Regions from separate parts of the Pectobacterium atrosepticum genome, predicted to be linked through region 2. Evidence: predicted binding sites of a transcription regulator. Region 2 holds the regulator's gene; the other holds the start of a gene.
What was found. Region 2 encodes LexA, which represses DNA repair genes until DNA is damaged. Its sites were predicted from a motif close to TNCTGTATGTACATACAGNA; they were not measured.

Region 1: the regulator LexA is predicted to act here: its motif matches at 3,645-3,664, upstream of GZ59_RS10350 (metal-dependent hydrolase).

What each region holds. Positions count from the first base shown of each region.
Region 1 is NZ_CP009125.1:2,355,508-2,363,754, forward strand. It holds gene nadE (ammonia-dependent NAD(+) synthetase) at 1-816, opposite strand, end outside; gene osmE (osmotically-inducible lipoprotein OsmE) at 1,042-1,371, shown strand; gene GZ59_RS10345 (L-cystine transporter) at 1,482-2,876, opposite strand; gene GZ59_RS10350 (metal-dependent hydrolase) at 3,053-3,628, opposite strand; gene paeX (pectin acetylesterase PaeX) at 3,737-4,699, opposite strand; gene GZ59_RS10360 (oligogalacturonate-specific porin KdgM family protein) at 5,039-5,755, opposite strand; gene GZ59_RS10365 (ABC transporter substrate-binding protein) at 6,012-7,301, opposite strand; gene GZ59_RS10370 (ABC transporter ATP-binding protein) at 7,317-8,247, opposite strand, start outside.
Region 2 is NZ_CP009125.1:591,231-599,477, forward strand. It holds gene groL (chaperonin GroEL) at 1-1,284, shown strand, start outside; gene ubiC (chorismate lyase) at 1,548-2,081, shown strand; gene ubiA (4-hydroxybenzoate octaprenyltransferase) at 2,094-2,957, shown strand; gene plsB (glycerol-3-phosphate 1-O-acyltransferase PlsB) at 3,098-5,575, opposite strand; gene GZ59_RS02650 (diacylglycerol kinase) at 5,705-6,070, shown strand; gene lexA (transcriptional repressor LexA) at 6,181-6,789, shown strand; gene GZ59_RS02660 (CsbD family protein) at 7,239-7,448, shown strand; gene zur (zinc uptake transcriptional repressor Zur) at 7,495-8,004, opposite strand; gene GZ59_RS02670 (pirin family protein) at 8,111-8,247, opposite strand, start outside.

The DNA.
Region 1 (8,247 bases), 1.8 Mb from region 2:
GAAGTCATCAAAAACAGTAATCGGTGGGCGACGCTTGTGCTCGGTTTTGCGATACCAGTTTTCGATAGTGGCTGCATCACTAGCATCGATCTGCTTGCCTTCCAGATAGTCGTCGATCTTTTCATAGGTGACGCCCAGTGCGACTTCATCAGGGAGAGAGGGACGGTCTTCTTCCAGATCGGCGGTTGGGGCTTTCGTATAAAGATGAGAAGGGCAGCCAAGTTCGCGCAGCAGCGCTTTCCCCTGACGCTTGTTCAGTCGGAAAATCGGGTTGATATCGGTACCGCCGTCGCCGTATTTGGTGAAAAAGCCCGTTACCGCTTCTGCTGCATGATCGGTACCCACAACAAGTCCGGCATTCATACCCGCGATACTGTACTGCGCCTTCATGCGTTCTCTGGCTTTCTCGTTGCCTTTTACAAAATCGGAAAGTTCCACGCCAATGGCTCGTAAGGTGGCTTCACTGGATTCGATCGCGGGCTTGATGTTTACGGTTAATACGCGGTCAGGTTGGATAAAGGCGATGGCATCCTGACAGTCAGCTTCATCAGCCTGAACGCCGTAAGGCAGTCGAACAGCGATGAACTGATAGCGAGATGTCCCCGTTTCATTACGTAATTCCGTGATAGCCGTTTGGCACAGTTTGCCTGTCAACGTAGAATCCTGACCGCCGCTGATACCCAAAACTAACGACGTAATGAACGGGTGAGCATTCAGATAATTCTTTAAAAAATCAACGCTAACACGAATTTCCTGTGCTGGATCGATGCTGCTTTTCACGCCTAACGCAGTGATAATGTCGTTTTGTAGTGACATGCCATCTCCCTCCTGAACTTATTGATACTGCAAAAGAATTATTACGATTGCTTGAGTGTAAAACGAATCGACGTGAAGAAAAAGGACAAGCTGTCAGGTAGTCCTTTTCCCTATAGATAACCTGTTTTTGACTATCGACCAATATGTTACATACTCGCGTTATAATTTGAAAAAGTGGTCGCCGCCGACTAGCCTTAGTGTGACCCATAATAATGAGGTGATGAGATGAAGAATAATAGATTATTAGTGTGTATTGCGGCAGCTGGCGCTGTCCTGTTGGCGGGATGTACGGCTTATAACAAGGCAGAAAGCTATGTTAACGAGCCGGTGGTAAAAGATGTGAAAGTGGGAATGACGAAGCAGCAGGTCCAGCAACTTGCAGGCAGCGGAATGGAAAAACGGTTGGTGAATGCTAAGGGAACCTGTAGCGATTATCTGCTTAAGAACCGCGATGGTACCGCGCAGAACTATTTCGTGAGCTACAACGACACGGGCAATGTTCTCAATAAAGGTTTCCAGACTTGCCAGGCTTATGACACAAATCCACAGCGCTAAGTAACCTGATTGCACGAAATCGTCATCAAAAAGAGCATGTGAAGACGTCATAAATAAAAAAACGCCGACAGCATCAGCCGTCGGCGTTTTCTTTTATGTAGCAGCGTGGTTTAGCGATGTGTCAACTCAGCGTCATCCTGCGCGTTGAAAATCGTCTTATCTGTCTGCTTCATCAACTGGCTGGTGACGGTACCGGCCGTCATCGATCCGCTAACGTTAAGTGCAGTACGGCCCATATCGATAAGCGGCTCAATGGAGATCAGCAGCGCGACGAGGGTCACTGGCAGCCCCATCGCGGGCAGGACGATTAACGCGGCAAAGGTTGCGCCGCCGCCCACACCGGCCACACCGGCAGAACTGATGGTGACGATACCGACCAGCGTCGCGATCCAGACGGGATCCAGCGGGTTGATTCCCACCGTTGGTGCGACCATCACAGCCAGCATCGCCGGGTAAAGCCCTGCACAGCCGTTCTGACCGATAGTGGTACCGAAAGAAGCCGCAAAGCTGGCGATAGATTGCGGTACGCCAATGCGGCGTGTTTGCGCTTCAATGCTGAGTGGGATCGTGGCGGCGCTGGAGCGACTGGTAAATGCGAACGTCAGTACTGGCCAGACTTTACGATAAAAACGCGCTGGATTGACACCCGTGAAAGACAGGATCAATGCATGGACACCGAACATAATCGCCAGTCCCAAATAGGACGCGACAACGAAGCTGCCCAACTTGAGGATATCTTGCAGGTTAGAGCTGGCGACCATTTTGGTCATTAGCGCCATAACACCATAAGGTGTCAACTTCATCACCAGACGAACAAGCTTCATTACCCAGGATTGCAGCGTATCAATCGCGGTTAAAACACGTTCGCCTTTCACTGCGTCATCTTTCAGCAGTTGTAGCGCTGCAACGCCAAGGAAAGCGGCGAAGACGACGACACTGATGATAGATGTTGGGTTAGCACCGGTCAGCTCAGCAAACGGGTTTTTAGGAATGAATGACAGGATAAGCTGTGGAACGTTAAGGTCGGCGACTTTACCAGCATAGTTGCTTTCAATCGCCGTTAATCTCGCGGTTTCCTGCGCGCCCTGCACGAGCCCGGTTGCCGTCAGACCAAACAGATTGGTGACAAAAACGCCGACTAACGCAGAAATTAGCGTGGTGATCAGCAGGGTAGACAGCGTCAAGACGCTGATTTTCCCTAATGACGAGGCATTATGTAGTTTGGCAACGGAATTGAGGATGGAAATAAATACCAGCGGCATCACGATCATTTGTAACAGCTGCACATAGCCATTACCCACGATGTTAAACCATGAGATGGACTGCTTAACAACGGGATTGTCGCCGCCATAAATCAGATGCAGCGCCAGACCAAATAACACCCCGACAACCAAACCCAACAACACTTTCTTTGCCAGACTCCAGGATGGGTTGCGGCTGACGTAACCTAATCCGAGTAGTAATGCGATAAATAGCAGAATATTTATGAGTAGCGGAAAATTCATCCGGCCTTGCTCCCTATCAGTGAATCGCTTTGCGTCACACTGTCCACGAATGTGCAACAACGTACAGCGCTGTAAGCGACAGTATGATCTTTCGCGATAAAAAATAACAAAGACGCACAGGATAACAGTTCTTTTGGCATTGTGTTACACCGATATGGGTGCAGCAGATAACGTCACTATTTCACGTATTGGAAGAAGTACGTCTGTGCTGACTGCAAGAAGCGAAATGATTGTTCGTAGGTGCAGCAATCCAAATTTTTTTGCGGTTGATACAGCGAAAAGCCGATACAGGCAATACACAGGAAGCGTTCTAATTGGTTGCCTTTTTGACTGTTTAAAATCGGTAACCTGAAACGCCAGCGGCAAGGCCAGAGTAGGGGAACGCCTGAGGGGGTCAACATATCAGCGAGAATGTGGCTCAGATAACCGACGATCATGGCATGGTAGGCATCTGTCGGAATCGGCCAATCTGGCGGCAGACGCGTCTGAATAAAGAAAATACCGGCGACGATAGCAAGAAGGCTGTGGGTAAATCCTCGATGCCCAAAGAGGCGGGCAATCGGTGCTGAAAGCCACTTCAGGCGTTGCCCGAGAACGGATTTTGGGTGATCGATGTCAGGCAGCAGCGCGGTAAGGAGTGCACCGGGAATAATGTGCCACCAGTCTCCGGCAGCCAGCGCTGGCGATAGCTCAACTTTTTTAGCCAGAATCGCGCAGGCAACAGAAAACAGCAGGTGTCCTTCCGCAGTCATGAAACTTCTCAAATAAAACTGTTATTTTATACAGTATAAGAGATTATCCCTGTCTGCGGAAGCGGTGACGGCGTAACGATTTATTTCGGTTACGATGTTTGCTATACCTTATGGCGCGGCTTTCGGCAATTCGTTGCTTGCAGGTAAAGCGCGTAGCCAGTTGTCCAGCAGTTGAGGCCAGGCAGCGGCAGGAAGCCCCTTGGTGCCGCGGAGACCGAAGCCGTGTTTACCTTTCTCAAAGAGATGCATTTCGACCGGAATCTGCTTTGCCCGCAGCGCGCTAAACATCACCAGGCTGTTATCAACCGACACTGACGGATCGTCAACCGCATGCACCAAAAACGTGGGGGGAGTCTGATCAGTAACCTGTTTCTCAGGAGAATAACGTACCGCTTGTACTTCCATCGGTTGCTCGCCGATTAACTGTTTACGTGAACCGGCGTGCGCAATATCTGCCTGCATAGAAATTACGGGGTACATCAACACCATGAAGTCAGGGCGTGCGCTTACGTTATCAACGGCGTCCATCGCGGGGTAAACGGACTGTGCGAATCGGGTTCCAAGGCTGGCGGCAACGTGACCACCGGCGGAGAACCCCATAATACCGATGCGCTGCGGGTTAATGTGCCACTTTTCGGCGTTGGCTCTCAGTGTTCTGATGGCTCGTTGGGCATCGGCTAGCGGAGCGTCAGCGCCTTCTTTATGGCCTTCACCGGGCATACGATAGGTCATCACGAAAAGGGTGTAGCCTTGTTGATTAAAGAAAGGGGCTAGATCGCTGCCTTCTTTATCTAGCACGACGCGCTGATAAGAACCGCCCGGCGTAATGAGTAATGCCATGCCATTGGGTTTCTCTGCCGGATAAACGGTAATTTCAGGGCTGCGAATACCCGTTGCGGCTCGATCGGGAAGAGAAGGATCTTTACTCCGTTCGACCACTTGCGGCTGTGCCGTTGAAGAAGAGGCACCCGGTGCTTCACCGTGTGGCCAGACAGAGAAAACAGGTTGTGCGTAACTTAATCCATTTACAGACATCATAATGGCCCCGACAAGCAGAGAACGAACAATCATGATAGATCACCTGACAAAGGGAATGAGGGGGGAATCGTTGGGCGGTGGTAAAAAATAGGGTAGCCATCACATCGGAGAAAAAATGACTACCCTGAACCGCAAATTTTAATAAAGAAATAACATTCATACACGAAGAGGGTAAATCAGACACAGCAATTACAGCAGCTAAAACGCATATAACTAAATCATGTACAACAAAGAAACGTAACTAACCTGCTTAACCTACAACGGACACCATAATAAAGGGATGTTAATGATAAAAGTAGATCTGAGTAAATCGATTAACAATAACATCCCTTCTGCTACCTAATAACGCTTATTTAAATAACAAGGCCGTTATTAGAAGCTGTATTGCACACCAACACGGTAACGAGTTTGACGATGATCGTTGGTGCCGGAATCTGCAACATTACCTACAGCCATATAAGGCTTCCAGTTTTTATCCATTTTATAAGACAATTTTACATCATGGTCGAAATTGTATGTTTCATTGTCGTATTGATACGCACCGGCTTTATTTGCTTTTTTGTAGTCCAGTTCGTAATCAACTTGGAAATCTTTCAGGAATTTATAGCTGAGAACGGCGGTTAGGTTATAACCATTCTCTTGGTTGTTTTTTGATGCATTTGGAACATCACCGCTGTTACGTTTGTAGTAAGGACGATAACGTAAAGAGGTAGAAAGATCGTCAGTGATATTCACTTTACCGCGCAGATAAGGGCGATAGTTGTTAGAGGTAGAGCTTGAATCTAAAGAGAAACCTGGCTCCAGAGAAAAAGTTTTGTTGAAGTTGTAAACATAGCTGGCGACAACTTCAGTACCGTTGCTGACGGTTTCATTAAATGGTTTATTCGGTGTGCTGTCAGCACTGGATTGACGCCATTTTGCTTCAACGGATAAACCAAAGCCATTGGCAAAACGGTGTGACATTGACAAACGATCGCGGTGATCATTTTTCGGTGTATCTTTCATTTCATGACGGTAATCGATAGTTACAGCCATTGCATTCACACTAATTAATGATGTAACAGCCAGAGCTAATAATTTAAATTTCATTGTTATATTCCCCATTGGTTAGGACTGTGCTTAATACTTTAATTCGAAAGGCGCATTATGTTTTTTGGGACAAGTTCTATTCTATTTATTATTAAATTACGTTCTGTGATCGAGATCGTTTTGAGTAACAAAAAGTAAAATAGGGTTTCAAATTGTGAGGGAGATCGAATTGAATATAGAGGATGTTTTAATTTAAATGAAAAATCCCTGCCGTCGGTGCGGCAGGGATGAATTACAGGGTAAATCGAGTGCTACATTATTTCATTGCGCGTTTCAGAACACGCTCAGATTGACGCTGGAAGTATTTCGCTGCGTCTTCCACAGATTTCTGACCATAATCGATAGATTGGATGGTATCACCAAACAGAGAAACGATTTGTGGGTCGTCGAAATAAGGAGAAACAGCAACTTCATGCGGCAGAGACAGCGCCAGCTTCAACCCGGCAACTGCTGGAGCATCATCTTTGATGATGCCATCAGCGGTCAGCTGAGCCACAGCCGCTTTACTCAACGGTACACCACGTTCCAGACCCAAAGCCTGAGCACCTTCTTTGCTGTTCAGCAGGAAGTTGATCAACTGAGCAGACTCTTTAGGATGCTTGGTTGACTTACCGATAGACAGCATTTGTGCAGGTTTGAAGAACAAGCCAGCATCTTTTGCACCAGGCAGCATTGGGTAGTTACCTAACGCCAGTTTTGCTGGTGGTTGCAAGTTGTCAGAGTACTTAGTGATAGTGGAGTTCCACATGTAAGTACCAGACCACTCGCCATTGATCCATGGCTTCATCTCATACATGTTGCTCTTACCGAAAGAGGCATAGTATTTCGCATCAGGCATGACATGGCTGTCGATCAGTTTCTTATACATGCCAAAGAATTCAACCCATTGTGCATCGGTATAGGCGAATTTCTGACTTTTCACATCAATAGCAGGAATGTTGTATTTTTGAACCATGTAAGAGTTCAGCAGTGCCAGAGAATCCTGGTGTTCCAACACGATAGGGTAGTATTGGTCGCCCAGCTTCTCTTTGAACACTTTACCGGCGTTCAGCAGTTCGTCCCACGTTTTCGGGTATTCCAGTCCCGCTTTTGCCCAGCTTTCGTTGTTGAAATAGAACACGCGAGCGGTAACAGAAATAGGAATACCGTTCAGCTTGCCGTTAACCGTGGTGTTTTGCAGTTCTTTTGCTTCGAACTGGGTCAGATCCAGAGAATCTTTCACTTTGTTCAGATCATAAAAACCATCGCCGTTTTTGGAGAAAATCGGCAGCCAGTTCCAGTTAGTCTGCATCACATCTGGCTCAGTGTTACCGGCAATCTGTGTTGTCAGACGAGACAGGTGACCATCCCATCCGGTGTATTCCGCTTTCACGGTGATGTCTGGGTGCTGCTTATGGAACTCTTCAATCGCCTTGAGCGTCTGTTGGTGACGGCTGTTGCCGCCCCACCAGGACATTCTCAACTCAACCTGATCGGCTGCCAGAGATGGCATTGCAACTAATGCCAAAGATGAAGCTATTAACGTGTGTAGGATCGCTTTTTTCATCGGTTACTACTCCTGTTAAAGAGAGATATTTTTTTCTGTTTTTGCATCAAAAATATGGCATTTTTCCATGTCGAACTGGAAATATACCGGACGATGCAGTCCCTTCTCGATAATCAGCCGACCTTCGTCATAAGGAATGCGGCTGGTTAATTCAAAGCCATCGACTTTAATGTACATAAAGAATTCGTGACCCATGTTTTCTACGCGAACCAGTTCACCCTGTGAGTGGCTGCCTTCAAATGGCGTATCTGACAAGGAAACATAGTCTGGGCGAACGCCGAAGAATACGTCTTGTCCTACGTAGCTGCGCACTTTATCTTGTTTTTCAGTATTTAATACCAGCGCGTTATTACCCACAACAACGCCAATCTGACCGTCTTTCTCGACCAGTTTGCACGGCTTAATGTTCATTTCTGGTGAGCCAATGAAGCCAGCAACGAACATGTTGACAGGGAAATGGTACAGGTTATCCGGCGTATCGACCTGCATGATGTGACCCAGCTTCATAACGCAGATACGGTCGCCCATGGTCATGGCTTCAGTCTGGTCGTGGGTAACATATACCGTCGTTGCCGCTTTACCGCTTTTCTTCAACTGCTTATGCAGGTCAGAAATACGGATACGCATGGAAGCACGCAGTTTGGCATCCAGGTTAGATAACGGTTCATCAAACAGGAAAACATCCGGCTTTTTAACGATGGCACGGCCTACGGCCACACGCTGCGCCTGACCACCAGATAGCTGGCGTGGCAGACGATCCATCAGGTCTTCCAGCTCCAGAATTTTGGCTGCTTCCGTTACTTGCGCTTCAATTTGATCTTTAGGCATTTTGCTCAGCTTCAGACCAAACGCCAGGTTCTCTTTTACCGTCATATGAGGGTAGAGCGCATAGTTCTGGAACACCATTGCAATCCCACGCTCTTTCGGTGCCAGATTGTTAACAACG
Region 2 (8,247 bases):
GCAGTGATTGCTGCTGTTGAAGAATTGAAAAAACAATCTGTTCCTTGCTCTGATTTTAAAGCAATCGCACAGGTTGGTACCATCTCTGCAAACTCCGACGAAACCGTGGGTAAATTGATTGCAGAAGCGATGGAGAAAGTGGGTAAAGAAGGCGTTATCACCGTTGAAGAAGGCACAGGCCTGCAAGACGAGTTGGACGTGGTTGAAGGTATGCAGTTTGACCGTGGCTACCTGTCTCCGTACTTCATCAACAAGCCGGAAACCGGTTCTATTGAGCTGGAAAGCCCGTTCATTCTGCTTGCCGACAAAAAAATCTCCAACATCCGTGAAATGCTGCCAGTACTGGAAGCCGTAGCGAAAGCGGGTAAACCGCTGCTGATCATTGCAGAAGATGTTGAAGGTGAAGCGCTGGCGACACTGGTAGTGAACACCATGCGCGGTATCGTGAAAGTGGCTGCGGTGAAAGCACCGGGCTTCGGTGACCGTCGTAAAGCCATGCTGCAAGATATCGCGACGTTGACTGCGGGTACCGTGATCTCTGAAGAGATTGGTCTGGAGCTGGAAAAAGCGACGCTGGAAGATTTGGGTCAGGCTAAACGTGTTGTTATCAACAAAGACACCACCATCATCATTGATGGCGTGGGTGATGAAGTGGCAATTCAGGGTCGTGTGACTCAGATTCGCCAGCAGATTGAAGATGCAACGTCTGACTACGACAAAGAAAAACTGCAAGAGCGTGTGGCTAAACTGGCGGGCGGCGTAGCCGTTATCAAAGTTGGCGCCGCGACTGAAGTTGAAATGAAAGAGAAGAAAGCACGCGTTGAAGATGCGCTGCACGCCACTCGCGCCGCTGTTGAAGAAGGCGTTGTTGCAGGTGGTGGTGTTGCACTGATTCGTGCTGCGGCTTCTATCAGTGTATCTGGCCTGAAAGGCGATAACGAAGACCAAAACGTGGGTATCAAAGTTGCGCTGCGCGCAATGGAGTCTCCGCTGCGTCAGATCGTAATCAACGCCGGTGAAGAAGCCTCCGTGATCGCCAATACCGTTAAAGCGGGCGAAGGCAGCTACGGTTATAACGCCTATACCGAAGAATACGGCGATATGATCGCAATGGGTATTCTGGATCCGACCAAAGTAACGCGTTCTGCTTTGCAGTATGCAGCTTCTATTGCTGGTCTGATGATTACCACCGAATGTATGGTGACCGACCTGCCGAAAGGCGATGCGCCTGATTTAGGTGCTGGTGGCATGGGCGGCATGGGTGGAATGGGCGGCATGATGTAATGTGATCCCATTGTTGCCGGAAGCCGTTTTCCGGTGACTAGGGTCAAGTTACAGAAGCTCGTCTTTCTGTCCTTCAAAGAGCACTATCCGGTTGTGTACTGGGTAGTGCTTTTTTTATGCGTCAGCATTTCTGGAATGTTGCCACATCGGGGATGAATTGGTTTATAGCGTGTTATCAGGCGAGCATTCTGCGCTACAATAGGGACGCTTACTTTATTTACGAATGCTTTTATTTGCAAAGTAACCCTGTTCGGAGTAGGGAAATGTCTGACGATGCGTCAACGCTTCTGCGCACCATATCCTGGTTTACTGAACCCCCTTCGGTATTGCCTGAGCACATTGGTGACTGGCTGATGGAAACCAGTTCCATGACGCAGCGGCTTGAAAAATACTGTGCCCAACTGAGGGTCACGCTTTGTCGTGAGGGTTTCATTACGCCGCAGATGCTGGGCGAAGAGCGGGATCAACTACCGGCTGACGAACGTTACTGGCTGCGTGAAGTTGTGCTGTATGGTGACGATCGCCCCTGGCTTTTCGGCCGAACGATTGTCCCGCAACAGACGCTCGAGGGTTCTGGCGCGGCTTTGACGAAAATAGGCAATCAGCCGTTAGGTCGCTATCTGTTTGAGCAAAAATCGCTGACGCGTGATTATATTCATACCGGATGCTGCGAAGGCTTATGGGCGCGGCGTTCCCGCCTGTGTCTTTCGGGTCATCCGTTACTGTTGACTGAGCTTTTCTTACCGGAATCACCGGTTTATTACACACCTGGTGATGAAGGTTGGCAGGTAATTTGAGGAGATAAATCCTTGGAAAGAAGTGTTACAGCAGGGAAATGGCTGGCTTATTGTCGCTTGATGCGGATTGATAAACCGATAGGTTCTCTGCTACTGCTGTGGCCAACGCTATGGGCGCTGTGGTTGGCGGGAGGGGGAGCACCTGCACCGTGGACGCTCTTTGTTTTTGTCGCTGGTGTTTTCTTAATGCGTGCGGCGGGTTGCGTCATCAATGATTATGCCGATCGACATTTTGACGGCCATGTAAAACGCACGGCTTCTCGTCCGTTGCCCAGCGGTGAAGTGAGCGAGCAATCTGCTAAAATTCTGTTTGTTGTGCTGGTTTTGCTGGCGTTTGGTTTGGTGCTGACGCTGAATAAGATGACTATCTGGCTGTCCGTGGCGGGGCTGGTTCTGGCATGGGTCTATCCGTTTATGAAACGTGTGAGCCATCTGCCTCAGTTTGTGCTGGGTGCCGCATTCGGCTGGTCGATCCCCATGGCCTATGCTGCGGTGAGCGAAAGCCTGCCAGCAACCTGCTGGATGATGTTTCTGGCGTATATTTGCTGGACGGTGGCTTACGATACGCAATATGCGATGGTCGATCGTGATGACGACCTGAAGATCGGCGTGAAGTCTACGGCGATCCTGTTTGGCCGCTTTGACAATATCATCATCGGATTATTGCAGTTTAGTATGCTGGCGTTATTGCTGGCTTTAGGGAATATCACCGGGCTGGGAATTCCCTACACTATTTCGCTGCTGGTCGCTGCTGGGATGTTTATCTATCAGCAAATACTGACTGCCGGGCGTGAACGTGATGCCTGCTTTAAGGCATTCCATAATAATAAATATGCGGGTATGGCGATATTTATTGGCGTGCTGTTTGGCCTGTAGGCCAATCATCGGATACAAAAAAGCAGCGATTTATCGCTGCTTTTTTTATGACGGAATGTTCTGATGCGTTTGTCATGCTAAATGCATCCACGGTTTGATGATGGTATTTCCCCACCATCTTCCCGCGACTTTCTGCTGGGCTATCCCTGCGTTGTCTCTTCCGCCGTTTGACTACTACTTGTACTTGCTTCCATCTCAGTAGATGAGCTGGCGCTTTCAATAGTTAACCGAACCTCCGGGGTGATCAAATCACCGAGGATGTTGTAGATTGTCACGATATCGCCTTGCGCCGCTTCCGCACTGTCGGTGATATACCCTTCTGTACGTAAGGTCGCTACCAGCGTTGAGAACACCGCTTTATCAAAGAATTCCGGCGCGTTGATACCGTGCAGGACGGACAAGCGCTGTGCCATGTTTCGGCTTTCTTTCTCCAACGTCCCACGGTTGATTTCTGGATTTGCGCACAGCAACGACAGCGTAATCGCATAACGTTGCAGCGTTTCACGCACGCCTGCCGATAGCAGTTGTAGCGTACGGATACGTGGCGGGTTAATCGCCAATTGACCATCACGGCTACACAGTAATTCTTGTCGAGTCAGCTCATTCGCTAGCGTTTCCAGTACTCTTGGCAATTGCTCATTGGAATAGTGTAGGAACAGCTCGGCTTGCAGCAGCGGATAGATCAGCGTGATTTGTCGCACGACTTCGGCAAGTGTAATCCGACGATGATGGATGACGATGCTGGCGATCAGCGACGGTAATATCAACAGGTGCTGGATATTATTGCGGTAATACGTCATCAGAACAGCCTGCTCGCGCGGCAGAATGATGATGTCACCAATACTGTCCTTCTCCACTTCGAACTTGTTCATGCCCAGCGCGTGTTCCAGTAGTTCATCCGCAGTCTTCTTGGGCGCTGTAATATCTTTGTGGTAAGGAACCTGACGCAGCAGTTGCAGGTAGCAATCCAACTGTTCGTGCATTTGTTCACGTGTGAGCGAACGCTGGCGTGATGCTAATAGGGCAGTGGAACACAGGTTCATCGCGTTTGCTGCCGCAGAATTATTGATGCGCACCATGATATCCATAGAGATATCCTGCACCGTCGGTGTTAGCCAGCTTGGACGCTGCGCCTCGATGGGATCAATCGCGTCACGCCATTGCGGTACATGTTGATTCAGATAGGTTGTTAGCGGGAGCGGTTCGCCGAAGTTCACGTACCCCTGACCCAGATTACGTAGCTTACGTAAACCACGCACCATCTGCATAAAGCCTTCTTTTTCCTTCACCGCGCCGCGCAACTCTTTCGCATAGGTGCCGACTTCCATCACATGCTCGTAACCGACATAAATCGGCACCAACGTGATAGGGCGCGTGCCGCCTCTGAGCATGGCCTGAATGGTCATGGCTAGCGTGCCGGTTTTGGGATCCAGAAGACGCCCTGTACGTGAACGCCCGCCTTCCATGAAGTATTCAACCGAATAACCACGGGCAAACAGCTCGCCCAGATATTCGCGGAAAATCGTGGAATAGAGCTTGTTGCCCTTGAAGGTTCGGCGAATAAAGAACGCGCCAAGACGGCGGAAGATGGGTCCCGCCGGCCAGAAATTAAGATTGATACCTGCGGCGATGTGCGGCGGTACTAAGCCTTGATGGTACAGGACGTAGGAGAGCAGCAGGTAATCCATATGGCTGCGGTGGCAGGGCACATAGACAATGCCGTGGCCATCCTGCGCCAACTGACGAACGCGTTCGGCGTTATGGACGTTAATCCCCTGATAAAGGCGGTTCCATGTCCAGCTTAATACGCGATCAGACAGACGCACGGCCTCGTAGGAGAAGTCAGCGGCGATTTCTTCCATGAGCGCAATGGCGTTTTGCTGCGCTTTCTCATGAGAAATTTTCTTACTGCGAGCCTCATCATCTACCGCTTTCTTGATCGCTTTGGAGTCCAGCAGCTTGTTAAACAGTTCCTGACGCACCGGTAAGCGTGGGCCAACTGCTGCCAAGCGCTGGCGAGAGAAGTGCATACGCGCGACACGTGCTAGTTTGTGGGCTATGGTTTTGTCAGTGCCATGCTCGGTCGCCATATAGCGCAGCGACACTGGGCTTGAGAAGCGGACAAAACTGTCACGGCCTAGCCACAGAACGGCGAAGAATTTCTCAATGCCGTTGAGCAATCGCAGGTGTGGTGCAGCCTGAGTGTGACCTTCCCGACCAGGGGATCGCCCAAACATCACGGAAACTGGCACCATCTGTACGTCTAAATCTGGATTGGCGCGATGCAGGTCCAGATAATCGTGGAACAGCTTGACGGATTTCTGCTTGGGAACGTAATAACGGAAGACGCGCGGCCCGTCATTAATAAAGACGTGGCTAGGGAGTTCTACGCCATTGAATTCGAACGATTGCGAGGGGTCGGGTAAGCCCAATGCCAGACATTTCGCACGTAGCGTCAAGAGATCCGCCTGAGAGTTATAAGGCAGAACATAGAGTATAGGACGTGAGGGATCTAACCCCAACTCGACCACTGGATCTGCGGGAATAACTTTGCTTTTCACCAGCAGTTTCAGCGGGAGATTCAATAATTTATAGTAAATTTTACGCCAACCTGACATAACAACTTGGAGCCTCTTGTTAGCAATTCGCCGCAAGGATACCAGAAACTGCGTCGGAGATCTGTGGTGATGAGACAACGCAGGTAGGTTAAAATGCGAATTATGTAGAGTAAAAATAACGGAGGATAAATGAATAAAGCAACGGGGATGACCCGGATTATTAAAGCTACCGGTTATTCCTTTAAGGGGTTGCAGCAGGCGTGGCAGCATGAGGCCGCATTTCGTCAGGAAACCATATTGACGATTGTCGGCGTTATTATTGCGTGTTTACTGCCGGTTACGCTGGTCGAGAAACTGCTGCTGATTGGGTCTGTGGTATTGATTATGTTGTTTGAACTGGCCAACAGCGCTATTGAAGCCGTCGTCGACCGCATTGGCCTTGAACACCACGAATTATCCGGTCGGGCGAAAGATATTGGGTCGGCGGCCGTCTTTGTTGCCATCTTGTTAGCCGCTGTCGTATGGGGCAGCATCCTCTGGCAACATTTTGCCTGATGGCGCGCATAAACGAATAAAAGTCAGGGGCTTTGCCTATATCCCGATTCCCAATTGTGCGTTACCTGTATATACTCACAGCAAGACTGTATAAACAACCAGGGGGCGGAATGAAAGTATTAACAGCAAGGCAGCAGCAGGTTTATGACTTGATCCGCGATCATATTGCGCACTCCGGAATGCCGCCAACACGCGCGGAAATTGCTCAGCAGCTGGGATTTCGCTCTCCGAATGCGGCTGAAGAACATCTGAAAGCGCTGGCGCGTAAAGGCGTGATTGAAATTGTGTCGGGCGCTTCTCGTGGTATTCGTCTGTTAATGGAAGAAGAAACGGGTATTCCTCTGGTTGGCCGCGTAGCGGCTGGTGAACCTCTGCTGGCACAGGAACATATCGAATGCCGCTATCAGGTTGACCCTGCGATGTTTAAACCTAGCGCTGATTTCTTGCTGCGAGTCAGTGGTATGTCGATGAAAAATATCGGTATTATGGATGGCGATTTGCTGGCCGTACATAAAACAGAAGACGTGCGTAACGGGCAGATTGTGGTGGCACGTATTGACGATGAAGTGACAGTTAAACGACTGAAAAAACAAGGTAATACTGTGCATCTTCTCGCTGAAAATGAAGAGTTCGCTCCCATCGTTGTCGACCTGCGTCAGCAAAGTTTTTCGATAGAAGGCTTAGCGGTTGGCGTTATTCGTAACAGCGACTGGAGCTAATCGTCCGCACTGATGCACTGCTTGCCTATCTGGATCAGTGCATCATGTTCCGTGTGTTAATTCGCTAGTAATATATATTTAGTTACATTTGGCGTGTGTTTTCTACGACTCCCATTACCCCCTGTTTTTTCACTGCTTTTTTGCGGTGATTTCCCCTTTCTTTGTGCCATTCTAGTTACAGATACTTGGTTTTTTATTTTTAGTGAAATATTCGACTATAATTTCCACCAAGGTAAGCATTTTTATCTTGATTGGTCGTTTGGCGATTGATCATTAGCCACCACATTTAGGTCAGCCCAGTAATCAAGGGAGACAGTGGCGAAGAGCACCGTGGTGGCTCACATATTTATGATGCTGCTTACTGAATAATCTTATTTATCTGAAACTGACGCATAAGTCGGTAGTTACGATTTTTTTATGCGCAATGCACCTAAGGTATGGAGATTCTTATGAATAAAGACCAAGCCAGCGGTAACTGGAAACAGTTTAAAGGTAAAGCGAAAGAGCAATGGGGCAAATTAACTGATGACGATCTGACGGTCATTGAAGGTAAACGTGACCAACTGGTGGGTAGGATCCAGGAGCGTTACGGGTACGAAAAGGAAGCGGCGGAGAAAGAAGTGAAACACTGGGAAGATCACCACAAATATCACTGGTAGCAAACGCGATATCTCCCCGTAGAAAAGAAACGATAGCCTCTCAGGGCTATCGTTTTTTAATGGGAACGGTGTGGTCGTGATCGCAATGATCCGGTTGCTCGCATGTCGCCACTTCCTGACAGCCGCCACACAACCCGTGTGCTTCCACAACGCTGTGACGCAGTGTGAATCCCGATTGCTGCGCGAGGCTGCGTAGCGTTTCTTCCACACCTTCGGTTTGACGTTCCGTGACCTGTCCGCAGCGATCGCAGATGAAAAGGGCAGACGTATGGCTGTGGTCTTCGATGTGGTGACACAGCACGTAGCTGTTGTTTGATTCGACTCGATGAATGAAGCCTTGTTCCAGCAGAAAATCCAGCGCGCGATAGACGGTCGGTGGTTTAGCCTGAGGCTCAGAAACTCGCAGCAGATCCAGCAGATCATAAGCGCTGATAGCACCGGACTGCTGTGCCATAAGGCGTAAAACCTCTAACCGCTGTGGAGTTAGGCGCACAGCGCGCTGCTGACAAATCTGTTCAGCCTGGGCAAGAAGTTTGTCCTGATTGGTTGAATCCATTGTCATATCACCCTGACGCATTGAGGAACAAGGCGGATAGCTTACCACGACTGAGTAAAAACGCCGAGTGAGTGGCGTTTTCCTGCGAATACAACGGACAGAGGAACTACACGACCAGATCGATGAGCAGTGCCCGCAACGGTGATTCTGCCTGGAGCGTCAACGTCGTTTCTTCCTTGATGAAGGCTCCGTCACCACAGTGTAATGTTTCACTGTGCTGGCTGCCTTTCACTGCCATTGAAC